Regions from separate parts of the Gordonia sp. DT30 genome, predicted to be linked through region 1. Evidence: riboswitches for the same ligand, from Rfam matches in the RefSeq annotation. Region 1 holds a riboswitch; each other region holds the start of a gene.
What was found. Region 1 has a riboswitch for S-adenosylmethionine ahead of ACLQ3C_RS02565 (amino acid ABC transporter permease). Riboswitches for the same ligand answer to the same signal wherever they lie in the genome.

Region 1 (7,255 bases):
CGAGCACCAGCCGCGCGGCCAGCCCTTGCCCGCGGTACGCCGGATCGGTGCACACCGCGCTGATCTCGGTCGCGCCCACGGGATGCAGACGCTCGCCGGCCATCGCGATCAGTGCGCCATCAGCGATGATCCCCCGGTAGGTACCCATCTCGATGGTCCGCGGGAGAAAGGGCCCGGGACGGGTGCGCGCCACCAGATCCATCATCGCCGGGACATCGTCGTCGGTCAGCACCACCGCAGAGCGATCGGCCATTGCAGCGACCGATCGCGCGATCATCTGCACTCCGGGCAGACTCATCGTGATCTCCCAGCCGGGCGGCGGGGTGGGCATGACTCCCGAGATCGGCACGGTGCCACCCGGACCGAAGAACTCGGCGGCGTCGGCCCAGTCCGCAGGTCCGGGATCGTGCGGGAATGCCGCGAATATCGACACGTCGTCCCGATAACGCAGGATGCGGCCGTGTCGCTGCGCCAGGTGCCGGTGGTGCCCGGTCAGCGACGATCGGATCGGGTCGTCGAGAACGCTTGTGTCCGTGCCTGTCCCACCATCCCGGTCGATATCCATGAGGTGATGATGTCCCATCGGCGAATCCTCCTGTTTCTCAGGTCGCCAGTTGGCGAGCCGGAGCCGGCCACCACCTGCACATGAGCCCCTCAGCTGTCGTTGCGGGGCAGCCCGGGCGGGTTGATCTGCGAGGCCGGCAACGCCTCGGCCGACAGATGCCACGCCGCGAGCAATTTGGCGTAGGCACCGGTGGAGATCAGGTGATTGATCGCATCGGCCAGCGGCCCGACCAGTCCGTTACCCTTCTTGGTCGTCGCGGCGATGAGACCCTGCAAGGTGGAGCCGGCACCCGAGTAGGTTCCGGCCACCCGCGTGGCCTTCGGGGTGTTGGCGGTCTGTACGACGTGGTACGAGATGGTCGGATTGGGCGCCAGATACGCGTCGATCTTGCCCGAGGCGAGCGCCAAATTGAACGAGTTGCCGTCCGGGAAGTACACCACGTTCAACGTCTTGCCCTCGGCAGCGAGTTTGTCGCGCCACTTCAGCAGGATCCGTTCCTGATTGGTGCCCGACCCGACGGCCACGGTCTTACCCGCAAGATTCTCGTAGTTTCCGTCGAAGTTCCACGCGTTCGACTTGAGCACCTCGAAGGCCAGTTCGTCCTTGCGGTACGTGGCGAAGTCGTATTTGTCCTTGCGCTCCTCGGTCACCGTGATGTTGGAGAAGCCCACATCCGAGCGGCCGCTGCTGATGCCGACGAAGAGATTTTCCCACGTGGAGTTGCCGACCACCGGCTTGAGGCCGAGTACCGCCGCGACGGCGCGCCCGAGATCGGGTTCGACGCCGGTCAGCGTGTGCTGATCGGAACCGATGAACGCCAGCGGCGGATTCCCCGAGGGCAGGGCGCCGATGCCGATCGTGAGCTGACCGGAATCACGCACCTTCGCCGGCAGCGCCTTGCGAATCGAATCCACCTGCGGCACAGAGAGCGTGGTCTCCTGCGCCGCCCCGTTGGAGACAGCGCCGATGACGACGCTGCCCGGCGTGCCCGACGAGTCGGCGGCATCACTGGACCCGCCCGAGCAGGCGGTGACCAGTGTTGCGGTGAGTACTCCGCCGATGGCCACGGCGCCGAGCCGGGCGACGAGGGATCGAGAAGATGACATGGTGTAACTCCATTTCTGCAGGGGATGATCGACGAGGCCGGGCGGACACTGTGTCCTCCGCACCCGTCGGCATAGGTGTGACGGACGCGGAATTCAGAGGACCCGCGTCAGGAAATCCTTTGTCCGGGCGTGCGATGGGCTGTCGAGTACCTGTTCCGGCGTGCCCTGCTCGACGATCAGGCCGTCATCGAGGAAGACGACGGTGTCGGCGACCTCACGGGCAAATCCGATCTCGTGGGTGACGATGATCATCGTGGTGCCGGTGGCAGTGAGGTCGGCGATCACCGCGAGCACCTCACCGACGAGTTCGGGATCGAGCGCCGAGGTCGGTTCGTCGAAAAGCAGGACCCGCGGATCGAGCGCGAGCGCCCGAGCAATCGCCACTCGCTGCTGTTGTCCGCCGGAGAGCTGGCGCGGGTATGCGTCGAACTTGTCCGAAAGTCCGACTCGCTCAAGGAGTTTACGCGCGATGTCGCCGGCTTCTGCACGCCGGGCGCGGCGCGTCGACACCAGCGCCGCGGTGATGTTCTCCGCGGCAGTGAGATTGGAGAACAAATTGAACGACTGGAAGACGTAGCCGATGTTGCGCCGTTGACGCAGGATCGCCCGTTCGGGCAGCTCCTTGAGGTGCCCGTTGAGCCGGCGCACGCCGATCAGCTCTCCCCCGACGCTGACATGGCCGGCATCGAGTCGGTCGAGATGGTTGATCGCCCGCAGCAGCGTCGACTTTCCGGAACCCGACGGGCCCAGGACCACCGTCACCTCGCCGGGACGAACACTCAGGTCGATGCCCTGGAGAACGTGATTGTCCCCGTACCAACGGTGCGCGTCGACGATGTCGACACCGGCGCCGCGAGCCCGGTCGGAGGGGGAAACAGCCTGAGCTGTATTCGATTTCACACTCATACCGCACGCATCCAGGGCCGCAATGCGATGCCACGGCGAACTGTCACCACGGCCGTGCGGGCACGTTGCAGCGGAGTCGGCGGCAACGTTCGCACCGCCCCCCGCGCGAAGTGGCGTTCGACGTAGAACTGGACGACCGATACCACGCTGGTCAAGATGACGTACCAGACCGTCGCCACCATGAGCAGGGGAATGATGTCACCGGAGTATGTGCTGCTCTGGGTCGAGACCACGCCGAACAGATCGAGCAACGAGACGTAGTAGACCAGCGAGGTCGACTTGATCAGTCCGATCAGCAGATTCACATAGGACGGCACGATCGTGCGCAGCGCCTGGGGCAGCGTGATCCGCAGGAATTGGTAGCCGCGCGGGATGCCCAGCGCGGCGGCCGCCTCGTGTTGCCCCTGATCGACCGACAGGATCCCACCCCGCACGATCTCCGCGGCGAATGCCGCCTCGTGCACGGTGATACCGACGACCGCGATGATGAAAGGTGTGGCCAGGTCGGCTTCGGATATGTGGAAAAGTCCTGGACCGAAGGGGATTCCGAGACTCAGGCTCTGATAAAGGGCCCCGAAGTTGAACAGGATGAGCAGCAGGACGATCAGCGGAATCGATCGGAAGAACCAGACATAGGCCCAGCTCACCGCCGCCAGGACCGGGTTCTTCGACAGTCGCATGAGCGCGAGCACGATACCGACGCCGAGGCCCAGAACCGCACTGTAGGCGGCGACTTCGAGAGTCACGCCGAGTCCCTCGATCACCACGGGACGAAAGATCCAGTAGCCGAAACGATCCCACTGAAAGAAGGAGTTCGTGGCCACTCCATGGATGATCTGTGCCACGACGACAAGCACGATCGCCGCCAGCACCCAGCGGCCCGGATGCCACAGTGGCACCACACGTTCCGGCCTGGCGACGTCGGGCACCTCGGTGGCTGCCGACGGTGGTGACGGATCGGGCGGCGCATGACCGCGGGCCTTCGTCGACGGCGATGGGGCGGCTGACATGTGTGAACTCTCCTGTACGGGAACGGGGGCAGCACGATGACGCTGCAGACCACACCGACACCCGCGCAATAGCATCAGGCGTCGAGAGACCACGGCGACCGGCGGTTCGATGCGGAACCGGCACGTCGAATCCATCGCGCTTATCGGGGGAAACCCGATCCGGTCGTCACCTGGGGCACCCCACCGCGATGCGAGGGTTGCCGGTCAGCAAGCCAGGGCTTGTCGCTGACGCTCATGACCGTCGAGCTCACGATAGTGAGGCGGCCCTCGCCGGTCAGCGTTCACATTCTCGGAGATTTTTTCCCGGCGCAGGCGCCTCGGATTCGTCCGCTGCAGGCGTCACCGCGCGGCCGGTGACCTGCCGGCTCAGATGGTGCGTTCGCCCGCAAGGTTGGCCTCCAGTCGCCGGAGGATGTGGGGCGCAAGGAACGGCGCCACGTCACCGCCGAGTTTGGCGACCTCCTTGACCAGTGAACTCGATACGTGCGCGTATCGCGGATCGGTCAACAGGAAGACGGTCTCGACGTCGGCCAGTTCCCGGTTCATCTGCGCCATCGGCAACTCGTAGTCGAAATCGACCGCCGAACGCAGCCCCTTGACGATCGAATGGATCGAGTTGTTCCGCAGATAGTCGACGAGCAGTCCCTGCCACCGGTCGACGCGGACGTTGGGCAGATCGGCGCAGTCCTCGGCGATGAGCTCGAGTCGCTCCTCGACGGAGAAGAGACCACGCTTGTTGGGGTTGACCACGACGGTGACCACCAACTCGTCGAAGCACCGGGCCGCGCGCTCCACGACGTAACGGTGTCCGCGTGTGAAGGGATCGAAGGAACCGGGTATCACCGCACTGGTCATGCTCTGCAGAACCTACTCGTCCGCGGCGACACCGGGGCGTGCGACCTTCACCGTGGTGTCGCCATAGGATTTGTCGACGACCAGTTCCCAGCCCGGGGGCCACGAGAGGACGGCTCGGCGTCCGCGCTCGAGGACCACCAGCCCGTCGTCGGTGAGCCAACCACCGGTGGCCAACGCTGACAGATCGGCGGCCACCTCATCATCGGCGAGCGCATACGGAGGGTCGGAGAACACCACGTCGAATCGGCCGGGCGCGGCACCGGCAAGGAATGCCGACACCGGCGAGGTGATCACACGCCCCGAGGCGGCCGCCCCGACGGCCGTCAGATTCGCGGAGATCGTGCGAGCCGCGCGCCCCCGGCTGTCGACGAAGACCGCCGACGACGCCCCGCGCGAGAGCGCTTCGAGGCCGAGCGCGCCGGACCCGGCATAAAGATCGAGCACGTGGGTACTCGTCAGATCGATGCGCGCGTCGAGCATGCTGAAGACCGACTCACGCACACGGTCGGAGGTGGGTCTGGTGCCCTCGTCGGGAACTGTGAGTCTGCGACCGCCGAAGCGACCTGCGATGATCCGCGTCACCGCTCCATACTGCCCTCCCCGTCACCGCGATCCGCACGCCGTAGGCCCGTGCGCAACCGTTTGTGTCCCGCATCACATCTGCCGGGTGAACTGGGGTTAAGTGGGAGATTCGAGGTCCGATTTGTGCAGGCGGGTGAATTCGCCGACACACGTTGTTAACGTCGAGTGCGTTATGAGCCCGTCCCACACAAGTTCGGCCACATCAACCCAACTAGTTCTCGACTACCGCGCGCCGAAGGTCGCCGACGGTACCCGCCTCTGGGAAATCGCCAGGGACTCGCAAGTTCTCGACGTCAACTCGAGTTACGCGTACGTGCTGTGGTGCCGCGACTTCGCCGACACCTCGATCGTCGCCGAAGTCGACGGTCTGCCAGTAGGCTTCGTCACGGGCTACCGCCGCCCGTCAGATCCGTCGACGCTGATGGTCTGGCAGGTGGCCGTCGACGACACCTATCGCGGCCACCGGATCGCCGGGACGATGCTTCATCGTCTCTTCGATCGCGTCAGCGGACGCGGTGCCGTGGCGATGCACACCACCATCAGCCCGGACAACGTTGCCTCGCAACGACTTTTTGCCTCAGTCGCCGCAGCGCGCGGACTGGGGTTCGAACGCCGCGACCTGTTTGCGGCCGACGACTTCCCGGACGCCCACGAGCCCGAGGATCTCTACCTCCTCGAGCCAGAAGTTCCAGAACCATAGGGGCGCAACGTTTTTGGTGTTCACTGACTGCGCCGTGGCGCACTCAGGGTGCAATTGTTGCCCCAACCGGAGCACCGCATCGTGTGTCGCCGGAGGACTTGTCCGGGGTGTCTTCCGGCAGCGGCGCCCTCTCGGTCGGATGATGCGGCCGGTCACCTGCGATACACACTCGCACCGGTCATCGCCGACCCGACGATTTCCCATATTGGAGGAATGCCCATGAATAAGCTCGATACCACGATCGATGATTCGGTCTTCACGCAATACGAGTCCGAGGTGCGCAGCTATTGCCGCACGTGGCCGACGGTGTTCGGACAGGCGCGCGGTTCGTGGCTGACCAACACCGACGGTGCCCGCTACCTCGACTTCTTCGCCGGCGCCGGCGCCCTGAACTACGGGCACAACAACCCGGTGCTCAAGTCCGCCCTGCTCGATTACATCGAGTCCGACGGCATCACCCATGGTCTTGACATGTCCACTGTGGCCAAGGGTGAATTCATCCAGGCATTCGCCTCGAAGATCCTGGCCCCGCGCGGCCTGGACTACAAGATCCAGTTCCCCGGCCCCACCGGCACCAACGCGGTCGAGTCGGCACTGAAGCTGGCCCGCAAGGTGACCGGTCGCGAATCGATCGTGAGCTTCACCAACGCCTTTCACGGCATGACGTTGGGTTCGCTGTCGGTGACCGGCAACTCGATGAAGCGCGCCGGTGCCGGCATCCCGCTCGTGCATGCCACGCCGATGCCCTTCGACAACTACCTCGGTGGTTCCGTCGAGGACTTCAGCTGGTTCGAGCGCGTCCTCGACGATTCCGGCAGTGGTCTGAATCTGCCCGCCGCGGTGATCGTGGAAACCGTGCAGGGCGAGGGTGGGGTGAATGTCGCCCGGGCCGAGTGGCTGCGCGCACTATCGGAGCTGTGCCGCCGCCGCGACATCCTTCTCATCGTCGACGACGTGCAGATGGGATGCGGCCGCACCGGCGAGTTCTTCTCCTTCGAGGAAGCCGGCATCAAGCCCGACATCGTGACCCTCTCGAAGTCGATCAGTGGCTACGGACTGCCGCTGGCCCTGGTACTCATCCGTCGCGACCTCGACGTGTGGTCACCGGGCGAGCACAACGGCACCTTCCGCGGCAACAATCCCGCCTTCGTGACCGCCACCAAGGCGATCGAGCACTATTGGTCCGACGACACGCTCACCCGCGACGTCCACATGAAGGGCCGTCAGATCGACGAGGTGCTCAGCACGCTAGCCGCCCGGCACGACGGTGTCTCGACCCGCGGACGCGGTATGGCCCGCGGACTGGTGTTCGGCGAGGCCGCCGACGCAGGCAAGGTGTGCGCCGCCGCCTTCGGCGCCGGATTGCTCGCCGAGACCTCGGGGCCTTCCGACGAGGTCGTCAAACTGCTTCCGCCACTGACCATTTCCACCGAGGATCTCGACCGCGGTCTGGGAATTCTCGCCGACGCCACCGAGGAGGTGCTCGCATGATCGTGCGCACCACAGACGAGATCACCGGAACCGACCGCGA
Region 2 (7,255 bases), on a different contig from region 1:
CTGATTGTGCTGCGCACCGCCTTGACCTGCGCCATCGTCATTGCATCGAGAGCCGAGAACACGTACACCGTCTAGCGCTTGCCCTGGGCACATGTTGGTTCGCCTCACCCGGGGACAGCGGAGAACTTCCACAGATGAACCCCGGCGTCCATTCGGACAACCGGGGTTCATCTGTTTCGGTCGCTCAGGCCGCGCGGCGCGGCGCGAACGACGGCAGCACCAGCTGACGCAGCCGGTTGTCGGTGGCCGATCCGTCGAGCGGCACCAGGATCACCGCGTCGGCGACCTCGGCGGCGTAGATGTCGCGGATCAAGGTGACCAGACCGCTCGGCGTGCCGACGTAGCGGACCGTGCCGCCGTCGAGTTCGTCCGGGATGCCGGCGACCGCCGCGCGGGCCGAGGCGGCACTCGGTGCGATCGCCACCTCCACTTCGAGCGCGACCGAGAAGCCGGCAGTGTCGCGGGTGCCCGATCGCAGCACCGAACGGGCGCGCTGCGCGTCACGCAGCGTGGGTCGGCGCACGACGATGGGTGCCGCGTCGGCGGGCTCGTCGCCGAGGATCGCCACGTGCAGCGGCGGACGCCCGATGCTGATGCGGTCGAGTTCGATGCTCATGCCGGGGCTCCTGGGGGTGTCGTCGCGCTCGGTTGCGTGGAGGTCGGTTGCGTGGAGGTCGGTCGGGTGGAGGTCGGTTGCGTGGCGGCCAGTTGCCGCAGGGCGCCGGTGAGGCGGTCGATGTCGGACGAGCCGGTTCCAAGACCGAAGCTGGCGCGGATCGCGCCGGCGGGAAGCCCGAGGCGGTTGAGTACAGGATGCGCGCAGAATTTGCCGTCGCGCACGCCGATCCCGTGTTCTGCGCTGAGGTATTCCGCGACCGCGCGCGGGGTATGTCCGGCAACACTGAACCCGGCGATCCCGACCCGATCGGTCACGTCGTCGAAGATCTGCAGGGTGCGGACCCCGTCGACTGCGGCGAGCCCGTCGTCGAGGCGGCGGCGCAGTTCGTGTTCGTGCGCTCCGATCGACTCGATGCCGATGTCGGCGATGGCGTCACACGCAGCGGCGATCGCGATGGCGCCCAACACATTCGGCGATCCGGCCTCGTGCCGGGCAGCACCGGTGTGCCAGGCGGTCGCCGCGCAGTTCTCGTCGGGGCCGTCGACCACACTCACCTGCGCCGACGCCCCGCCGCCCGCGAGGTAGGGATCGGCGTCGTCGAGCCAGTCGGAGCGGCCTATGAGCACACCCGCCCCGAACGGGGCGTAGAGCTTGTGGCCGGAGAACACCAGGTAGTCGATGCCGTGGCTGACCACCGACACCGGGCGGTGGGCGACGAGTTGCGCGGCGTCGACGAGGATGCGCGCACCGTGGCGGTGGGCGATCGCGGCGAGCCGCCCGACCGGCAGCACCTCTCCCGTGACGTTGGATGCGGCGGTCACCGCCAACAGCGATGTGGGGGCCGCGGCGAGCTCGCACTCGAGCGCGGTGAGAGTGTCCTCGATGCTGGGCCGCGCGGTCACGATGCGCGCCGAACCGGCGTCCCGTGACAGCCATGGCAGCAGGTTCGCGTGGTGTTCGATATCGAGGACGACGACGTCGCCGGGTGTGCAGTGAGCGGCCAGATTGATCGCATCGGTGGTGTTGCGCGTGAAGACGACGGTGTCATCGGAACGCCCACGAACGAAGCGCCGCACCGTCTCTCGGCACTGCTCATAGCGCCGGGTGGTGACCTGCGACAGATGGCCGGCGCCGCGGTGAACGCTCGCGTACTGGTGTAGGGCCGCCGACACCGACTCGGCGACGGCGACCAGCGCGGGTGCACTGGCGGCGTAGTCGAGGTTGGCGTAGGCGATCTCGCCACCGCCGGCCAGCGGCGCCTTCTCGTCGGCGCCGACGACCGCCGCCAGCGGTTCGGTACAGGCCGCAAGATTGGCGAAAACGGTATCGGACAGAACGGGTGCGGTGCGCACGACAGCAGTCATCGAAAGAACTCCTCGGAAATCCACGCTTGCCGTGTCCGGTTGGAACACAGCCCGGTCGTCACCCGGAGCACCCCACCGTGGAGGAGGGTTGCCGACCAGCGAGCCGGGGCTTGTCACTGGCACTCATGACCTGACGTCCAGAGTGGCCCATCTCGCGTCGGGGTGTCAATTTTCACTCACCGTGGGCCGAAGTCGCCGCGATGTGGGCGCTAGGTTGGGTTGGTGAGCGGTGACCCGGAAAGCGTCGACAACCCGGCGCAGGCGCCTTTCGTCCTCTCCCGCCCCCACGGGACGGTGCGCGCCGAGGGCATCATCCGGCGCTTCACCGAGGTCGACGCGGCCATCGACGACCTGCGGACCGGCCGCGCCGACACCGTCGTCGGTGCCCTGCCGTTCGATCCCGCCGGCACCTCCGCGTTGATGGTCCCCCGCCGGTTACGACGAGATCTGCCGCCCCTGGCCGGCCGCTCGCCGGCCCGGCACACACTCGACCGGTTCACCGAGATCCCCGACGCCGCCACCCACCGCGACCGCGTGCGGCGCGCAGTCGCCGCCATCACTGCAGGCGACCTCGACAAAGTGGTGCTCGCGAGAACCGTTCGGGCAGTGCTCGATTCCCCGGCCGAGGTGACCGGACTGCTGGATGCACTGGCCCATGGCAACAGTGAACACAATGCCTTCGCCGTCGACACCGGACCGGGCTGGTTACTCGGTGCGAGCCCGGAGTTGTTGCTACGCAAGGCCGGTCGCGAGGTGACGTGCCGGCCGTATGCTGGGTCGGCGCCCCGGTTCCCCGATCCGGTCGCCGACCGCGAGGCCCGCGAGAAGCTGGCCGCATCCGGCAAGGACCACCGCGAGCATGCCTTCGTGGTCGACCATCTGCGCCGACGACTCGCGCCGCTTTGCGACGAGATCACCATTCCGGATGCCCCACAACTGTTGTCGACCGGAGAGATGTGGCATCTGGCCACCCCGATCCGGGCGCACCTGACCGATCCCGATCTCAACGCGCTGGAACTCGCCCTCGCCCTGAGTCCCACTCCCGCGGTGTGCGGAACGCCGACAGATGTTGCGGCACAGTTCATTCGCGACCACGAGGAGCCGCGCGGAAATTATGCAGGCGCCGTCGGCTGGGCCGACGCCCACGGTGACGGCGAATGGATGGTCACCATCCGCTGCCTCGAGATCGACTCCGACGGACGATCCTTTCGCACCTGGGCCGGCGGCGGCATCGTCGCCGACTCCGATCCCGACGCCGAGCTCGCGGAGACCACCGCCAAATTACGAACGGTGCTGCGGGCGTTGGGTGTCGACGGCAGCTAACCGACCTTTCAGCCGATCTTCTCGTATTCGACCTCGTCGACGTGCACACCCCAGACGTCGCCGGAACGCACTCGTCCGGTCGGGCCCATCCACGGCCGGCGTAGAAATCCATCGCTCGCTCATTGCCCTTGAGCACATGCAACCGGGCCACCGGATAACCCTGCCGGGCGATCTCCGACTCCGCCCGATCCATCAGCGCCGACCCGATCCCGGACCGCCAATGGTCCGGGTCGACGTAGAGCGCCATCACCGCGGCATGACCATCGAGCTCGCCGATCGTCACGAATCCGGCTATCCCGCCCGACGTCTCGGCGACCCACGTGTGCGGACCACGGTCATCGTCAAAGGTGTAGTCGCCGACCCGATCCGCCGGACGCATCGCCCGCAGCTCGGCATCCGGCAGCAATCCGCGATAGCCGCGCCGCCACGACCGCACGTGCACGCCCGCAACGGCCGGAGCATCGGCGGCGGTGGCACGGCGGATCGACAACGACGGCGCCATGAACGCCCTTATCCCAGCGCCTGATCCAGATCCGCGAGCAGATCGTCGATGCCCTCGAGGCCCACCGAGAGCCGAACCACGGAGTCGCTCAACCCGATTGCCGCGCGCCCGTCCGGCCCCATCGCACGGTGCGTGGTGGTGGCCGGATGGGTGATCAGCGACTTGGAATCACCGAGGTTGTTGGAGATGTCGATGATGCGCAGTGCGTTGAGCACCTCGAAGGCGCGCTCCTTGCCGTCCACGCCGTCGCGGTCGTTGAGCTCGAAGGTGACCACCGTGCCGCCCCCGGACATCTGCGCGGTCGCCAGCTCGTACTGTGGGTGCGACTTCAGGAACGGATACTTCACCCACCGCACACGTGGATCGGCTTCGAGGAATTCGCCGATCCGCAACGCCGCGGCGACCGATGCGTCGACACGCAGCTTCATTGTCTCCAGCCCCTTGAGCAGGGTCCAGGCATTGAACGGGGAGAGCGCCGGACCGGTATGCCGCATCAGCATCTTCACCGGACCGTCGACAAATTCCTTGGTCCCGAGCACCGCGCCGCCCATCACGCGGCCCTGCCCGTCGATGTGTTTGGTGCCCGAATAGACGATGACGTCCGCCCCGAGTTCCAGACCGCTCTGCAGGAGCGGAGTGGCGAATACGTTGTCCAACACGACCTTTGCCCCTGCCGCATGCCCCAGTTCGGATACCTTGGCCACATCGACGAGGCTCTGCATCGGATTCGACGGAGTCTCGAAGAACACCGCGTCGGCGGGCGTGGAAAGCGCCCGCTCCCACTGCGACAGGTCCTCCCCGTCGACGAAGTCGGTGTGCACACCCCACCGCGGCAGGATCTCGTTCGCCACCACAAAACACGACCCGAAAAGACTGCGCGCACAGACCAGCCGGTCACCGGCTTTCAGCAGGGCACCGAGCGACACGAACACCGCGGCCATCCCGCTGGCCGTGGCAAAACACGCCTCGGCTCCCTCGATCAGACGCAGCCGTTCCTGGAACATCTCCACGGTCGGATTGCCGTAACGCGAGTAGACGAAACGCTCGTCCTCGCCGGTGAAGGCGCGCTCCGCGGCCTCGGCGGACTCGTAGACGTATCCGCTCGTCAGGTAGAGCCCCTCGGAGGTCTCGAAGAACCCCGACCGCTCGATACCGCCGCGGACCGACAGCGTCTCCGCCGAAACCCCCTCCGGCAAACCGTCGCTCACGACTGCCTCCAGCTTGTAGGGTCGGCCAGCTCGCTCGCTTCGCTCACGACTGCCTCCACGGAAGGTCGAGGGCCCGCCAACCCTTGAACCCACGGTGATCGTATTCGTCGAGCGCCCCCTCGAATCCGTCGAGGATGTTGTAGGCCTTGCTGACCCCGGCGGCAGTGGCCGCCTCGGCGGCACCGATCGAGCGATGTCCGGAGCGGCAGAGGAAGATCACCTCGTCGTCGTCGGCGATTCCGCCGTCGCGCAACTGCGCCACGAATCCCTCGTTGGGTCGGCCGTCGGGAAAGGTGGTCCATTCGACGAAAAGTGGTCGCTTACCGACGATCTCGAGGTCGGGAACCCCGACGAAAGACCATTCCGCACGGGTGCGACAGTCCACCAGCTTGGCCTTCGGATTCTGCTCGAGCTTGTCCCACGCCTCTTGCGGGGTCAGATCACCGGCATACGTCATGCCTTGCACACCTTCCAGTTCCCGTCTTCCCGAACCGCGGCAACCTTGGTCGTCTGCGTCTCATCGGACTGTTTGTCGAAATGCCAATGTACCGTCGCCCTCGCGCGGTCACCCGACACTTTCAGGTCGGTGATCTCCGGGATCACGATCCGGCCGTTCCTCTCCAACGACTGCCGGTTCTCCGTCGCGAACTCCGGCTGCGCCGGAAACCCGGCCGAATTCACGTCGACGGAACACGTGTGGTCCCGAAAGGCGGTGTAGTCGACGTTGTTGCGCGCGGTGTAGAGATCGTTGATCGCGTACTGCACCTGCGCCGAATCGCCGGCCCGCTCCTGCGCCGGACGGAACAGATACGACAGTCCGATGCCCGCAGCCGCCAGCACGACGACGAGCAGAGCCACCAGGAAGGGCCAGGCTTTGCGCCACGACGGTGCGGCCGGTTCGTCGTCGACGGCCTCGGGCTCACTCCGCCCGCCTCCGCGTCCGACCATGTCGGCGAGTGTATCGACGTACCCCGATCCCGGATCGAGCACCCATGGGACTCCACCCCACCACCCCCAGCAGTTAAGGTGAGGCTAACCAACTAGATCCGCCGATTGTGCGTAACCAAAGGAGAGCCGTGCCCAACATCCGAGGCCGTGTGCCCCGCCCCCGGAAGAACGCTCGTCCCCGAAGGAACGCTCGCCACCTTACGCTGGCGGGGTTGGTACTGACCGCCGCGATCGGCCTCGCCGCGTGCAGCGCCCCTGCCGAGGACCACACCACGCCCGGCGCGCCATCGCCCGAGTCGGGCGCCCTGCCGGTCACCATCGAGCACAATTACGGCTCGACCACCATCTCGAAACCGGTCACCCGAGTCGCCGCGATGGGTGTGGGCGACGCCGACACCCTGCTCGCGCTCGGCTTCCGTCCCGTGGCGGCCGCACCGTTCGGCTCTCCCGCGAACGTGCGCACGCCGTGGAACGAGAAGCTGCTGGGGTCGGACGAGCCGGTCGCGCTCCCCGAGGCGTCCCAGCAGTTCGGCAACGAGATCGCCAAGGCTCTGAGCACCGACCCGGACCTCGTCACCGCGATCGGCGCGGCTCCCACGAAGGAGCAGTACGCCAAGCTTGCCGCCGCCGTGCCGACCATCACCCGCCCGGCGAACCACCCGGACTGGCAGGTGCCGTGGGATGTACAGGCCACCGAGATCGGCAGGGCCGTGGGCCGCCCCGGCGCCGTCGCCGCCAAGATCGGCGAGACCAGCAAGCACGTCGCCGGCCTCGCCGCCGCCCACCCCGAACTGAAAGACAAGACCGCGGTCGCGGTGACCGCGTCGCCCGACGGGACGATCTCGATCTACGGGCCCGGCGACGGACGCGAGCAGATCCTGGCCTCGTACGGCCTGCACTTCCCCGACGGCCTGAAATCGGCCGTCACCAGCGGTTTCTATGGATCGATCGCGCCGGAGAACATCGGCCTGCTCAACCAGGCCGACGTCGTCGTCGTCCTCGATTGGCAGGGCGCCAACGACCAGATACGCAAGAACTCCGCCTGGACCGCCCAGCCGTTCGTGACCGGTGGCCGCACCGTCTATCTCGATCAGGAGGTCGGCACCGCGATGGGTGTGCCGACCGTGCTGTCCATTCCGTGGATCGCCGACCAATCGATCGGTCGGATCGCGACGGCAGCCGGACGGGCGGGCTGACCGATGTGGACGCGACACGATATGAGTAAGGTCACCCTAAGCGAGGATTTTGGGTACGGGCTGCGAACGCCTACCGTAGAAGGGATAAGTGTCGA
Region 3 (7,255 bases), on a different contig from region 1:
TCGGCGCCTGGGTTCGGGCGGCTCCGGCACGCGTCGTCAGATCCAATTGAGCTCCGACGAAGAAGCGGTTGCCGAGTTCCTCACCCGGACCGGACAGATCGACCGGTTCTCCTCGGTCGTGGTCGCCGATTGCGGCGATACCGGCATCTCGTTCTACACCCTCGACCCATCGGCCGGCCGGATCGGCACCATCGAACGGTCGACGGTGTTCAGCGGTCGGCAGATCGACGAGACGCTCGCCGACCACGTTGCCGCCGAATCGGACGAGGCAGACCGTGGCACCCGGACAAGGCGACAGCGGGCCGCGCTGGTCAGTGCTTGCCGTACCGCCAAGGAAGAAGTCGCCGAATCGGCGCCGTCGACCGCCCTCGCCGGGGTTTCGCTGACCGCTGCCGCCGTCGAGAAGGCTGCTGCGCCGCTGGTCGAGGGAGCGGGCGAGGCGTTGGCGCGGTTTGTCGACGATGCTCGATCGCACGGTCTCACCCCGGACGCGGTGGTGTTGGTCGGCGGTGTGGCCAACCTGTCGATCGCGCGTCAGATCGCCGACCATGCCGATCTCGAGGTGCTCACGCCGGCGACGCCGGAGCTGGCAGCGGCGACCGGCGCAGCCATGCTCGCGCGCAATTCCGGCGCCGCACGGCTCACCCTGATCGGTGGACGCCGGGTGCGGAGCTTGTCGGCAGTGCCGGTGGCCGTCGTGGCCGGGATCATCGGCGCCGTTGCGATGGCCGCGGTGGCCGTCGGTGCCACGTTGACCACCGGTCCCGCGGCTCCGCCGTCGACGATGCACACTGCCGACGCCCAGGCGCTCGCGACGACAAGTGACTCCTTCGGAACGTCCACGTCGACCCGCGCGCCGACGCGGGGCCCGCGGTCGTCGGCCCCGCAGCCGACCACCCCTCTGACCGGGCATGAGCAATTCCCGGGCTGGGCGACAACGGAATTGCCGTTGACCACCCCGACGAGCACGTTGACGCTCGTGCCCAACACCACGACGCCGCCGACCACACCGTCGGGCGAGGTGCCGTCCGGGCCGAGCCTGTCGCCGTTCCCGACCCTGCCCATCCCGCCCGGACTGATTCCGCCGGAACTGATCCCGAGCGTCCCGACGACGCCGACGTCGCCATCGACGACCCCGACTGGGGACACTCCGAATGTCATTCCGTCACAGCCGAGTTCGCGGCAAACGGAAGTTCCACCGCATAGTGCGACCGAGCAGGCCCCAGCGGTGACGACCACCACGACGCCGGCCGGCTGATCCCCGCGCCCGGTGGCCCGCCCGGACCTGTGCTCGCGGACGGGTCAGCGGCGCGCGAGGTCCACGGTGCGTTTGAGGAGATCGGCGATCGCGTCGAACTCCGTGAGGAACCCGTCATGGCCCTTGTCGGACCGAAGCACCTGCAGGCCGTCCACGCAGTTGCCGAGCCCTTCGGCGATCTCGGCCTGTAACCGCAACGGATACAACCGATCCGAATCGATGCCCGCGACCACGGTGGGAACCGTGCACGAGTCGAGCGCGGCGGCGATACCGCCGCGATTGCGTCCCACGTCGTGATTGTTCAGCACGTCGGTGAGCACCACATAGCTGCCCGGATCGAACCGCCCGATGATCTTGTCGGCCTGGTGTTCGAGATAGCTTTGCACCGCGTACCGCCCGCCGTGTAGCGGATCCTCGTGGCCCTGAGGGTAATTGGCAAAACGCTCGTCGAGTTCGCCCTCGAATCGGTAGGTCAGGTGCGCGATGCGCCGGGCGATTCCGAGTCCGACGATCGGGGACCGGCCGCTGCCGTGGTAGTCACCGCCCTGCCACTCGGGGTCGGCGGTGATGGCGGCGATCTGGGTGGTTTGCGTGCCGATCTGGTCGGCGGTGGCACGTGCCCCGACGGCGAGAACAAGCGCGCTGCGTACCCGGTCGGGATATTCGATCGCCCACTCGAGGGCGCGGGCGCCACCCATCGAACCGCCGAGGACCGCGCCGATGCTCTCGATGCCGAGGGCGTCGAGCAGCGCCGCCTCGGCGCGCACCTGATCGAGCACCGTGATGGCGGGGAATCGGGAACCCCACGGTCGCCCATCCGGATCGGGCGACGCCGGTCCCGTCGATCCCCGGCAGCCGCCGAGGACGTTGGCGCAGATGACACACCACTCGTCGGTGTCGATCGCGCCGCCCGGTCCGATCAGACCGTCCCACCAGCCCGGCGCGGGGTGTTCGTCGGTGGGCGGGCCGGTGACATACGAGTCACCGGTCAGTGCGTGCAGGGCGAGGATCACATTGTCCCGTGCGGGCGACAACGTCCCCCAGCGCTGAAACGCCAGGGTGACGTCGTCGATCCGTTCGCCGCACTCGAGCGCCAACGATCCCAGGCGCATTCGCACCATCTGCCCGTCGGGAACCTGCTCCCATTCGGGCTGATGCGCTGCGGACGCCTGGGGGTCGATGCTCACCGACACGGGATGTTGTGCTCCTGTCCTCGGTCTACTCGGCTGTCTCGGTGTACTCGGCTGGGTCTACTCGGCCGCCGCGAAGCCCTGGTCGAGGTCGGCGATGATGTCGTCGATGCCCTCGATCCCGACGGCGAGCCGGACCAAACCGGGGGTGACGCCTGCGGCGAGCTGCTCTTCGGGGGTCAGCTGGCTGTGGGTGGTGGACGCCGGGTGGATCACCAGCGAACGCACATCACCGATGTTGGCGACGTGGCTGTGCAAGGTCAACGCCTCCACGAACCGCTTGCCCGCGTCGACGCCACCGGTGATCTCGAATCCGATGATGGCGCCCTGACCCTTTGGTGCGAGCTCCTGGCCGCGCTGGTACCACGGCGAGGACTTCAGTCCGGCGTAGGTGACCGACTCGACCTGTGCGTGATCGCTGAGGTATTCGGCGACGCGCGCGGCGTTGGCGACATGCCGCTCGACGCGCAGGCTCAGCGTCTCGAGGCCCTGCGCGAGCAGGAAGGCATTGAACGGCGAGATCGACGCACCGGTGTCACGCAGCCACTGCACGCGCGCCTTCAGCGCATACGCCGGGGCGCCGAGATCGGCGAATACCGCGCCGTGGTAGCTCGGATCGGGCGTGGTGAATCCCGGGAACAGGTCCTTGCCGTCACGCTGTCCACGCCAGTCGAAGGTGCCGCCGTCGACGATGACCCCGCCGATCGCGGTCCCGTGGCCGCCGATGTACTTGGTCGCCGAGTGCACGACGACGTCGGCGCCGAGGGCCAGTGGGTTCAGCAGATACGGCGTGGCCACGGTGTTGTCGACGATCAGCGGCAGTCCGTTGCGGTGGGCGACCTCGGCGATACCCGGGATGTCGAGGATCTCGTTGTTCGGGTTGGAGATCGACTCGCCGTAGAACGCGCGGGTGTTGTCGCCGATCGCGGCCTGCCACGACTCGGGATCCTCGGGATCTTCGACGAAGGACACCTCGATGCCGAGTTTGGGCAGGGTGTAGTGGAACAGGTTGTAGGTGCCGCCGTACAGACGCGGGCTCGACACCACGTGTCCGCCGTTCTCGACGATGTTGAGGATCGAATACGTGGTGGCCGCCTGACCGGAGGCGACCAGCAGGGCCGCGACACCGCCCTCGAGCGCGGCGATGCGCTGTTCGACGGCATCCTGCGTCGGGTTCATGATCCGGGTGTAGATGTTGCCCGGTTCGGCGAGACCGAAGAGATCGGCGGCGTGCTGGGTGTCGTTGAAGGTGAACGACGTGGTCTGGTAGATGGGCAGTGCGCGTGCGTTCGTCGCGGCGTCGGGGGACTGCCCCACATGGACCTGCTTGGTCTCGAAGCTCCAGTTCTCGGTGGGATCCGGGGCGTCGGTGGGATCGGGGGAATCGGGGCCGTCGTTGGCTGCGTCAGACATGAAAAATAGATCACTTTCTACGGTCGGCAGGGTATGGAGACCCTGTTGGGGTCCGACCTTCGGACCCGCGCTTGCCGGGGACCCATACAGCGATCCCCAACCCGGTCATCACCCGGAGCACCCCACCGCGGTTGGAGGGTTGCCGATCAGCAAGCCGGGGCTTGACGCTGATGCTCATGACCTGGCGACAAGGATATAACACGGTCGTCGTTCGCTGAGAACCCTCCTGCTCAGGCTGGTTGGTGAATTGCGCAGATCGTTATCGGTGTTCTCCGGTCCCGGATTCGCCCGCGGTGTCCATCGAGCGGGGGAATGTGGGGGTGCCCTGGGTGATTGCCCGGTGCCGACCTGCTCCGCCTGCCTAAGCTGCGCAGATCAGCCCTCACCGAAGGACGTGGCAGCGATGGGACTCCGCACCTCGATCCGTGGCGTCTGTCTCGTGTGGGGAGCCGCCGCAATGGGCCTCGCGCTCACCGCCACGATGTTCTGGGGCCATGGGGTGGCGGCGGCGGACACGACATACGACTGCAGCGGCCCGGGCCGGGTGTTCATCGTCGGCGGGACATGGAACTCCGACGGCTCGTACCTCGTCGGTGTGCGACAGCGCTACACCGGCCTCGGCCCGGACAACCGTCCCGACGAGAACAACCCCAACCTCGGCAACCCCTACACCGTCGAGGCGGTGCCGTACGCCGCGACCATCTGGCCGCTGGGATCGGTGGGATACAACGCGAGCCAGACGCAGGGTGCGCAGAACCTCGAACAAGCCGTGGCCACCTATCAGCAGGAATGCGGCACCGACAAGAAGGTCGTCATCGCCGGCTACTCGCAGGGCGCCCGAGTCGCAGGCGACGCGCTGACCGACATCGGCCGGCATCGGCCGGTGACGCTTGCCGACGGGTCGACGTACGTCATCTCCACCACCGACGCCGGCGGCGCGACGACCGTCTCGGGCGAGCTCTACGCGGACCCGCGGATGTCGGCGACTCTCTGGGGACAGGGAATCGAACTGACACTGGTCGGGGCCATTCCGGGGATGACGATGTCGGGGCCACGCGATGGCACCGACTACGGCGGCGTACCCGTCACCACCTACTGCATCGAGGGCGACCCGATCTGCGACCTGCCCGATCCGCTCCATGACCCGATCGGCGACGTCGACGCCTTCTTCGGCTACTGGATCAAGCACGGCCAGTACCCATTCCACATGTACCAATTCCCCGGCACCGGTCAGACGTGGACCGTCAACGGTGCAGCGGAGACGATGACCTGCACCACCGACGGCGCGGTGCGGACATGCACGATCGCCTCGCCCTCGTCGATGGCGATCATCGTGGCGAACGCACTGACCGCAGTCGGCTACACCGGGACCGTTCCGGACCTCATGCGTTACCGCCTGCGCCTGCCCGACATCATCGGCATCACCCTCGCCGACTTTCAACCACCCATCCGCTGGGCCATGGGATGGCTACCGCCGTTACCCCAACTCGGCTACGGCGCATACCTGCCGGATCTGTTCGTCCTCCAGGACATCGCCAACGGTGTGCTCAACTCCGACGCCGACCTGTTCGACCACGGAGTCACCGCGTTGGCGGCCAGCGCCAAGAGCATCGTCTTGTTGCCGAGGAACTTCGCCACGTACTGGGCCGAGCGGGTCGTCGACGGGGTGCAGACAGTGCCGAGCGCAACGACGGCGGTGACAGGGGCCGGTGTCCCGGTGGTGACACGGGCCGAAAGCCCCGACACCGCACCGCCGGCGACCACCACAGCCGCTCCCACCACCACCGCGGCTCCCACTACCACCGCGGCTCCCACTACCACCGCGGCTCCCACCACCGCGGCTCCCACCACGGCCGCTCCCACCACGGCCGCTCCCACCGCGGCGGCTCCCACCGCCGCGGCTCCCACCACCGCCACCGGCACGGCATCCTCCACCGAGCGTGCCGTACCGACCGTGCCGTGACGATCGTTTCGCGCGGTCGACGGGGCCTGTGAACGAACTCACCGACCGCCCCGGGAATGCTCGCGTGCGCCGTGGTGGTTGCGACTCCTGTGTCCACACCAGCGAATCCCGAGGCGGCAGTTCCCGCCGACGAGCCGGCCACTGCGCACCCGACGACCGACGTCGCTGCGCGTGAAGCCGGGGAGTCGTTGCCGGACAACGGTTCTGCGCGTGTGCGGACGGTCCGCTGGGCGATCCTCGCGATGGCGCTCGGTGGCTTCGGGATCGGCACCACCGAGTTCGTCTCGATGGGTCTGCTCCCCAACATCGCCGGCGCACTCGATGTCACCGAACCCACCGCCGGTTCGGTCATCTCCGCGTATGCGCTCGGCGTTGTCGTCGGCGCACCGCTCATCGCGGCCCTCACCGCCCGGATGTCGCGCCGCACCCTGCTGATCGGACTGATGGTCGCGTTCACCGTCGGCAACGCGGCCACGGTCCTCGCACCCACCTTCGGTCTGCTGATCGCGGCCCGCTTCATCGCCGGCCTACCGCATGGCGCCTACTTCGGGGTGGCGGCATTGGTCGCCGCCCACCTTGCCGGACCACGACGCCGCGCGAAGGCGGTCGGGCAGGTGATGCTCGGGCTCGCCGTCGCCAACGTCGCGGGCGTCCCGATGGCGGCGTGGCTGGGTGAGCATTTCGGTTGGCGCAGCGCATTTCTTGTCGTCGTGGTCGTCGGTGCGCTCACCATCGCCGCACTCGCGCGCAGCCTTCCCACATTGCAGGACATGCCTGCGACCAACCCGATGACCGAACTCGGTGCGCTGCGCCGGCCGCAGGTCTGGTTCACCCTGCTCATCGGCACCGTCGGCTTCGGCGGAATGTTCGCCTTCTACACCTACCTGAACACGACGCTGACATCGCTGGCCGGACTGCCGGTCGGCTTGGTGCCGGTGGCCCTCATGCTTTTCGGGCTCGGGATGGTCGTCGGCAACATCGTCGGCGGCATGGCTGCCGACCGCAGCGTGTCGGTATCGATCCTGGTGGGACTGCTCTGCCTCGCGGCGGTGCTGCTGCTCTTCGCGCTGTTCGTGCAGTTCATCTGGATCGCGCTCGCGCTGACGTTCCTCATCGGGGTCGGCGGCACGTCGATGATCCCGGCCCTGCAGACCCGGCTCATGGACGTCGCCGACGACGCCCAGACGCTGGCTGCCGCGCTGAACCATTCGGCCCTCAACATCGCCAACGCCGCCGGCGCATGGCTCGGCGGCGTGGTGATCGCGGCGGGTTACGGCTATCGGGCGCCGTCGGCGCTCGGTGCGGTGCTCGCGGTGGCGGGCGTCGCCGTCCTCATCGTCGCCCTGTGGACGCAGCGACGGACACGACGACCGGCCGGTCAGCCGACGTCGGGCGGAGTGGCGACCGTCTTGGACATATAGAGCTGCTCGC
Region 4 (7,255 bases), on a different contig from region 1:
TCGAGGTTCAGGAGCAGACGGGCGACGGTGGACTTTCCGGAACCCGATTCGCCGACGATGCCGAGGGTTTCGCCACCGTGGACGGTCAGGCTGACGTCGTCGACGGCGCGGAGTCGTCGATTGCCGGTGAGGGCGAAGTGTTTGGTGAGGTTGGTTGCCTGCAGCACAACATCTTCGGAGATCGGTGCGCGTTCGAGCGTCCGGACCCCGTCGCGGGAGGAGAGTCGGGTGCCGCGGGCGTGTGCGACCGGGATGGCGTCGAGGAGTTGGCGGGTGTAGGGGTGTTGCGGGTTGTTGAGGACTTCGCGGGTGGGTCCGTGCTCGACGAAGACCCCGTCCTTCATCACGTAGACGTGGTCCGAGACGCGCGAGACGACGGCGAGGTCGTGGGAGATGAGCAGAAGTGCGGTGCCGTCGTTCTTGCGCTGTTCGAGGAGCTCGAGGATCTGGGCCTGGACGGTGACGTCGAGGGCGGTGGTGGGCTCGTCGGCGATCAGCAGGTCGGGGTCGGCGGCGATCGCCGAGGCGATGAGTGCGCGTTGTCGCAGACCACCGGAGAGTTGGTGAGGGTACTGTGCGGCGCGCAATTGTGGTTCGGGGATACCGACTTTCGTGAGGAGCTCGATCACCCAGGCGTCGACGTCGCTGCGTCCGACGACCCGGTGGGTGTTCAACACCTCACCGATCTCGGCGCCGATGGTGCGCAGCGGGTCGAGTGAGACGAGGGCGTCCTGGAGGACGAATCCGATCTGCCTGCCGCGTAGGCCACGCCATTGGCGTTGCGAGAACTTGCGGGTGTCTTTTCCGTCGACCCGCAGGTGGTCGGCCTCGACGTGCGCGTTGCCGCCGATCAATCCGACGAGGCTGCGGGCGGTGACACTTTTACCCGAACCCGATTCGCCGACGATCGCCACGCTCTGGCCGCGGTTGATGGTGAAGGAGACGCCGTCGACGGCGGAGATGGTGCGTGTGCCGGCGGGGAATCCGACCCGCAGATTGGCCACCTCGACCAGTCGCTGATCGGATGTGCCGGTCTCGCGGGTGTTGTCGGTGAGGGTGGTCATCAGACGCTCCGTCCGTCGGTTCGTCGCTGCAGGTAGTGGCCGACCACGGTCACCGAGAGAACGGTCAGGGTGATGGCCAGACCGGGGAAGACGGCGGGCCACCATGCGACGGAGAAGTAGGTGCGGCTGGCCGAGAGCATGCTGCCCCACTCGGCGGTGGGCGGTTGCGGTCCCAGGCCCAAAAAGCTGAGCGACGAACCGATTCCGATGGCCGAGCCGATCCCGATGGTCGCCAGGACCAGCACCGGACCGAGGGCGTTGGGGACGATGTGGCGGCCGATGATGTTGGCCTGCGTCCAGCCGAGAGTTTTGGCGGCCTCGACGAAGACTGCGCCGCGCAGCCGCAGTACCTCGCCGCGCACGAGACGCGCGTAGCCGGGCAGGGTGACCACGGCGACGCCGATGATGGTGGTCAGGGTGCCGGGGCCGCGGGCGGCGACGATCAGGAACACCAGCAGCAGCCCGGGGATGGCGAGGAAGACGTCGAGTACCCGCGACACCACCCAGTCGCCGACGCGTCCGCCGCGGGCGGCGAACACTCCGACGGCGGTGCCTGCCGCAAGTGCGAATATCGTTGCGCTGATCCCGATCAGGAGTGACGGCCAGGCGCCGTAGACGACGCGGGCGTAGATGTCGCGGCCGTTCTGATCGGTCCCGAACAGGTGGTCCCAGCTCGGGGCCAGCAACATGTCCAGTGGCTCACCGGCATCGGGGTCCTTGTCGGTGAACAGCGACGGGAACAGTGCGGCCAGCGCGATGGCCACGAGGAAGATGCTGCTGAGGATGACCGAGACGCGCAGGCGCCGGATGCGCTGCACCACGGTCTGACCGGCGGCGAAGCGGACCGCCGGTGCGGGATCGGGCCGGACGTCGGACGCGGTCATCCGGTCACCTTCTCTTCGGTGCGCGATTCTTCGGTGCGCGATTCGTCGGTACGCGATTCGTCGGGGGCCGCCGCCGCACCGGAATATCTGGTGGTCCGCAGGCGCGGGTCGAGCCACCCGTATGCGGCGTCGATCAGGGTGTTGACGACGGTGTAGAACGTGGCGGCGATGATCACCACACCGAGGACGAGCGGCAGGTCTTTGCTCGTGACCGCGGCGATGGTCAAGCGGCCCAGCCCTTCTCGGGAGAAGACCTGCTCGATCACGACGGCGCCGCTGATCAGGGCGCCGACGATCCAGCCCCACAGGGTGATCACCGGCATCGCGGCGTGCTGGAGCACGTGGCGCAGCAGGAGCACGGTCTCGCCGACGCCGCGGGATCGGACGGTCACCACGAACGGTTCGTCCAGCGTGCGTTCGATCCCGTGCCGCAGAACCTGCGACAGCAGGGCGGCCGGCGCCGCCGCCAAGGCGATGGCAGGCAACACCAGCGACGAGACGCCTGCCGAGCCCACCGAGGGGAACCATCCCAGCTCGAACGAGAAGATGGTGAGCAGCAAGATGCCGAGCCAGAAGGTCGGCACCGCCACCATCAGCACTTCGAATGACGTGACCGGGCCGCGCAGCCAGCCGGGCCGATTCGCGGTCGCCAACCCCACCACCAGTGCGACCACCAAGGCCAGGATCGCGGCGACGATCACCAGTTGCAGTGTGGGCCATATCTGTTGGCCGATGGCCTCGGTGACCGGCATCCGCAGCGCGTAGGACTGGCCGAGGTCGCCGTGTAGGAGGCGCCCGAGATAGTTGAAGTACTGCACGACGATCGGATCATCGAGTTTGTAGTCGCTGATGATCTGGGCCCGCACTTCCGGCGAGACCTGGGCGGTACCGACGATCGAGTTGACCGCCGACCCACTGCCCGCGTGGATCACGATGAAGGTCGCGGTGATCGCGCCCCACAGCACGAGGAGCGAGACCAGCAATCGGCGGGCGATCGCCCAGCCCAGGGTCCGCGTGCGCGGAACCTCGGTCGGGGCGGCCACCGTATCGATCACCGTCATTGCGTGACCCAGGCGTCGTAGAACGTGGGGAACGCCTGCGGCTCGAACTTGACACCCTGGACCTTGTTGTTGCGGCCCAGTGCGTAGTTGAAGACGTAGACCGGGAACACCGCGGCGTCCTTGGCGATCTGCTGCTGGGCGTTGCCGTAGAGGGCCGACTGTTTGGTCAGGTCGGTCTCGGCCAGCGCCGACCGGAGATCGGTGTCGACGGCCGGGTTCGAATACCGTGCGAAGTTGGTGCCGAAGCGGTCCGGCGGCTGCGGGATGTTGGACGAATCCATCAGTGTGCGAAGCGCGTCCGGTGATGCGCGCTGCCAGCTCAGGTCCAGCACGTCGTAGCCCTTGGTGAAGATCACCTTGTAGTAGTCGTCGATGGTGATGTTCTTGATCTGGTAGTCGATGCCGAGCTTCTTGGCCGACGACTGCACCTGCTCGAGCAGGGTGTCGCGCTGCTCGCGGGCATACTCCTTGAGGAATGGATGAACTACCGTGAGTCGCTTCCCGTTCTTGGTGCGGTAGCCGTCGCTGTCACGGGCGGTCCAGCCGGCCTCGTCGAGAAGTTGATTGGCCTTGTGTTCGTCGTAGCCGTACGCGGATTCGCTTGCCTTGTTGTAACCGACCGTGGCGGGGCTCAGGATGTTGTTGGCGGGCTGGAAGACCCCGAAGTACAGCTTGTCGACGATGGTGTCCCAGTCGATGCCGGCCCGGAAGGCTTCGCGGACTTTGACATCGGAGAACACGCCGGTCTCCGTGTTGGGGTAGTAGTTGTAGTTTCCACCCGGGGCCGCAGCGGTGTCGACGGTGAATCCGGGGGTCTTCTTGAGCTGGGAGACGTTGACCGGCGGAACGCTGGCGATCGCATCGACCTGGTTGCTGGTCAGTGCGCCGTAGCGGGACGAGTCCTCGGGAATCTCCTGGATGCTGATCTTCTGCAGATGCGCCTTGCCGGTGTGGTCGGCGTTGCCCGGCCCCCAGTTGTAGGCGTCGTTGCGGGTGTAGTCGATGCCCTTGTTCGGGGTGTAGCCGTTCTCGCTGATGAACGGGCCGGTGCCGACGATCTTGCTGCACAGGGCATCCGGGCCGTGTGTGAGAGTCGACGGTGCCTCGATACCGAGATACGCGGTGGAAAGCGATGGCAGGAATGCCGAGTTCGGCTGGGAGAACTTGACTTCGACGTGTGTCGGGTCGATGACGGTGGTGCCGGTGTAGGTCGAGATGGTGTTGGCGGCCAACTGTGACTTGGTGGCCGGGTTGACGATGTGGTCGAGGTTCGCCTTGACCGCATTGCCGTCGAACTTCTCCCCGTTGGAGAACGTGACGTCGTCGCGCAGGGTGAACGAATAGGTGAGTTGGTCGGGCGAGACGCTCCACTTGGTCGCCAGCCATGGATGGAGCGAGCCGTCCTTGTTCAAGGCGACCAGCGAGTCCAGGATCGGACGGGCATAGAAGCCCGCGACGTCGGCCGGACTCTGGTGCGGGTCGAGGCAACTGCCCGGACCCGAGGCGCTGGCGAATCGCAGCGTCCCGCCGTCGACCGGGTTGCCCGTGGCGGTCGCCGAGTTGCTGCTGTTCCCCGAGCTACAGGCACTCGCGATGAGTCCGATCGAGACGGCCGCAAGGAGGGTGGCATTGCGTCGGTGTCTGAATCGGCCGGCTGGTCGGGACATGGTCGTTCTCCTGAGGTAATGGGTGGCTGACATCGGCCTTTGGGGTCCGCTCACAGGCAGGTGTGGGTCGGACAGGGGGACGCGAACCGACTTCGTCGGTCGGGCATGGTTGATCATCGAACTCCCGAATTCACCTCGGGCACCCATATGTGAACCCGCGCTTGCTCCATGCCCGGCTTGGGCTGGAGCCGTGTCCTTTATCCAGGGCACCCCGCCGCGGTGGAGGGTTGCCGACCAGCCAGCTGGAACTTGGCACTGGTACTCGTTGACACAGAGCGATCGAAGTCCACCAAAGGTTTTGGCGGGTCGACCACTGAGCAGAACAGTACTCAGACTCGCCGGTTAGTCACTACTTCGTGTGATTTCGAATCGCGACGGACTTAACCTGGCGCGAAGGTCGGCGAGGGTCTACAGGGCCGGTGACGGGCGCCGCCGGATGTATCGGCCGGCGGCAGGTGTCGATTGCCCCGAGAACGGGTACGCGGCCCACCGTGTTGGAGACCATGGAAACGATCACAGTCCACGACCCGCGGACCGGCGACATCGTCTCGCAGGTTCCCGCGGCCACCGACGAGCAGGTCGACGCCGCGATCACCACGGCACGCGCGGCGGCCGGGGACTGGGCGGCGACCCCTGCGGCCGAGCGTGCCGAGCGCTTACGTGAGGCGGCCGTGGCGGTCGGCGATGCGGCCGCCGAACTCGCCGGCTGGAACGAACGCGAAACGGGCAAGACCGGTGACGATTCGCTGGGTGGCGTGGCCGCCGGCGTATCGACGCTGCTCCAGTACGCCGAACTCGGACCCGTGCATCGGGGCCGGACCCTGCAGGGGCAACGCTCGGCGCTCGACGTGATGGTGCCCGAGCCGCGCGGTGTGGTCGCGGTGCTGACCCCGTGGAACGATCCAGCCGCCGTGGCGGCCGGATTGCTCGGCGCAGCGTTGGTCACCGGAAACACGGTGGTACACAAGCCAAGTGAACGCTGCCCCACCACAGGTCGGCGCTTCGCCGAGATCATCGCCGAGCATCTGCCCGACGGGGTGCTGAGCATCGTCGACGGCGCAGGCGAGGTGGGTGCGCATCTCGCGGCGTCGCCGGAGGTGGATGTGGTTGCGCACGTGGGCAGTACCGCGACCGGCACCGAGATCCGCCGGGCATGTGCGGAGCACGGCACCAAGGTGCTGCTCGAGAACGGCGGCAACGATCCGCTCATCGTCGACTCCGGGGTCGATCCCGCGTGGGCCGCCGAAGAAGCGGCCCTCGGATGCTTCGCGAACGCGGGACAGATCTGCGTGTCGGTGGAGCGGGTGTATGTGACCGCCGACGTCGCCGACGCCTTCATCGACGAGCTGTGCGGGCAGGCGCGCAGGTGGGGCGAACGTATCGGGCCGCTGGTCGACAACCGTCAGCGCGACGCCGTGCACGCGCAGGTCCGCGGCGCCGTGGCGCAAGGCGCGCAGATCCGGACCGGCGGTGTCATCTCCGACGACATCGGCAGCTTCTACCCGCCCACGGTGCTGACCGGCTGCACCCCCGACATGACGATCCTGCGCGAGGAGACGTTCGGGCCGATCGCCCCGGTGCGGGTGGTCGACGACTTCGTCACTGCGCTCGTCGAGGCCGCCGATGACCGATACGGCTTGGCCGCAACCGTTCTCACCGCCGACATGGCGCACGCACAAGAGGCGTGGCGCGCCCTGCCCGTCGGGACGGTGAAGATCAACGCCGTGTTCGGTGGGGCGCCCGGCGGTGCTTCACAGCCACGCGGCGCCAGCGGGACCGGCTTCGGCTTCGGCCCCGAACTCCTCGACGAGATGACCACGGTCAAGGTCGTGCATTACGCGCCGCCCGGGCCGTGAGTTCGCCGCGTGACCGCGGTGGATTCCGACCAAAGACCCTGGTGAGCGCCACTCCGGGGCTTCTACGTTGAATATGTGGCGAACGGCAGGGCGACAGTCGGCAGGGTGACGACGGGACTCCTCGCGTGCGGACCCATGTACGCGTTGCTCTACATCCTCGCCAACGATGCGGTCGCTGCGTCCCGCTACGGCGGGTACAGCCGGACCGATCAGGCGATCAGCGAGTTGTCGGCGACCGGCGCACCGACGCAGCGGTTTCTGCAATGGCTGGTGCCGGTGTTCACCGCGTTGATGATCGGATTCGGTATCGGCGTATGGCGATCCGCCGGCGGCCGAGTCGGGGTCCGCGTCCTCGGTGCGCTGTTCGTGGTGTTCGGAGTCGTCGGGGTCGCCTGGCTGTGGTTTCCGATGAGCAATCGAGACGACATCGCCGCCGGTGCCGGCGATTCGTCGAACGACGCAGGCCATCTGGTGTTGTCGTTGCTCTCGGTCATGCTGATCGCGGTGTGCACGGTACTCGCAGCGGTGTTGTGGCGCAGCTGGTTTCGATGGTTCACCATCGTCGCGGCGGTCGTCGTGTTGGTGGCCGGCGCCTACACGAGCCGGATGGTCCCGATGATCCAGGACGGCGAGAGCACGGTGTGGATGGGGCTGATCGAACGGGTCAGCATCTTCGGATTCTTCGTCTGGGTCGCGGTGCTCGGTCTGTTTCTGATCGCTCGG

Region 2: it holds a riboswitch for S-adenosylmethionine, as region 1 does, so the genes downstream of both, ACLQ3C_RS13440 (aminotransferase class V-fold PLP-dependent enzyme) here and ACLQ3C_RS02565 (amino acid ABC transporter permease) in region 1, are expected to answer to the same signal.
Region 3: it holds a riboswitch for S-adenosylmethionine, as region 1 does, so the genes downstream of both, ACLQ3C_RS10690 (bifunctional o-acetylhomoserine/o-acetylserine sulfhydrylase) here and ACLQ3C_RS02565 (amino acid ABC transporter permease) in region 1, are expected to answer to the same signal.
Region 4: it holds a riboswitch for S-adenosylmethionine, as region 1 does, so the genes downstream of both, ACLQ3C_RS13890 (ABC transporter substrate-binding protein) here and ACLQ3C_RS02565 (amino acid ABC transporter permease) in region 1, are expected to answer to the same signal.

The regions. Positions count from the first base shown of each region.
Region 1 is NZ_JBNCLY010000002.1:127,418-134,672, reverse strand. Features, by position in the region: gene ACLQ3C_RS02580 (GNAT family N-acetyltransferase) at 1-565, opposite strand, end outside; gene ACLQ3C_RS02575 (ABC transporter substrate-binding protein) at 655-1,671, opposite strand; gene ACLQ3C_RS02570 (amino acid ABC transporter ATP-binding protein) at 1,765-2,577, opposite strand; gene ACLQ3C_RS02565 (amino acid ABC transporter permease) at 2,574-3,587, opposite strand; SAM riboswitch class IV at 3,719-3,827, opposite strand; gene coaD (pantetheine-phosphate adenylyltransferase) at 3,954-4,442, opposite strand; gene rsmD (16S rRNA (guanine(966)-N(2))-methyltransferase RsmD) at 4,455-5,024, opposite strand; gene ectA (diaminobutyrate acetyltransferase) at 5,197-5,724, shown strand; gene ectB (diaminobutyrate--2-oxoglutarate transaminase) at 5,944-7,215, shown strand; gene ACLQ3C_RS02540 (ectoine synthase) at 7,212-7,255, shown strand, end outside.
Region 2 is NZ_JBNCLY010000013.1:1,949-9,203, forward strand. Features, by position in the region: gene ACLQ3C_RS13435 (hypothetical protein) at 185-616, opposite strand; gene ACLQ3C_RS13440 (aminotransferase class V-fold PLP-dependent enzyme) at 613-1,983, opposite strand; SAM riboswitch class IV at 2,001-2,114, opposite strand; gene ACLQ3C_RS13445 (isochorismate synthase) at 2,206-3,306, shown strand; partial or broken gene ACLQ3C_RS13450 (GNAT family N-acetyltransferase) at 3,446-3,601, opposite strand; gene ACLQ3C_RS13455 (hypothetical protein) at 3,563-3,832, shown strand; gene ACLQ3C_RS13460 (O-succinylhomoserine sulfhydrylase) at 3,817-5,016, opposite strand; gene ACLQ3C_RS13465 (rhodanese-like domain-containing protein) at 5,060-5,473, opposite strand; gene ACLQ3C_RS13470 (hypothetical protein) at 5,470-5,964, opposite strand; gene ACLQ3C_RS13475 (ABC transporter substrate-binding protein) at 6,168-7,160, shown strand.
Region 3 is NZ_JBNCLY010000009.1:30,296-37,550, reverse strand. Features, by position in the region: gene ACLQ3C_RS10700 (Hsp70 family protein) at 1-1,258, shown strand, start outside; gene metX (homoserine O-acetyltransferase MetX) at 1,303-2,451, opposite strand; gene ACLQ3C_RS10690 (bifunctional o-acetylhomoserine/o-acetylserine sulfhydrylase) at 2,509-3,861, opposite strand; SAM riboswitch class IV at 3,924-4,043, opposite strand; gene ACLQ3C_RS10685 (PE-PPE domain-containing protein) at 4,265-5,824, shown strand; gene ACLQ3C_RS10680 (MFS transporter) at 5,881-7,245, shown strand; gene bfr (bacterioferritin) at 7,203-7,255, opposite strand, start outside.
Region 4 is NZ_JBNCLY010000013.1:105,780-113,034, reverse strand. Features, by position in the region: gene ACLQ3C_RS13905 (dipeptide ABC transporter ATP-binding protein) at 1-1,064, opposite strand, end outside; gene ACLQ3C_RS13900 (ABC transporter permease) at 1,064-1,948, opposite strand; gene ACLQ3C_RS13895 (ABC transporter permease) at 1,945-3,009, opposite strand; gene ACLQ3C_RS13890 (ABC transporter substrate-binding protein) at 3,006-4,676, opposite strand; SAM riboswitch class IV at 4,829-4,947, opposite strand; gene ACLQ3C_RS13885 (aldehyde dehydrogenase family protein) at 5,180-6,532, shown strand; gene ACLQ3C_RS13880 (DUF998 domain-containing protein) at 6,638-7,255, shown strand, end outside.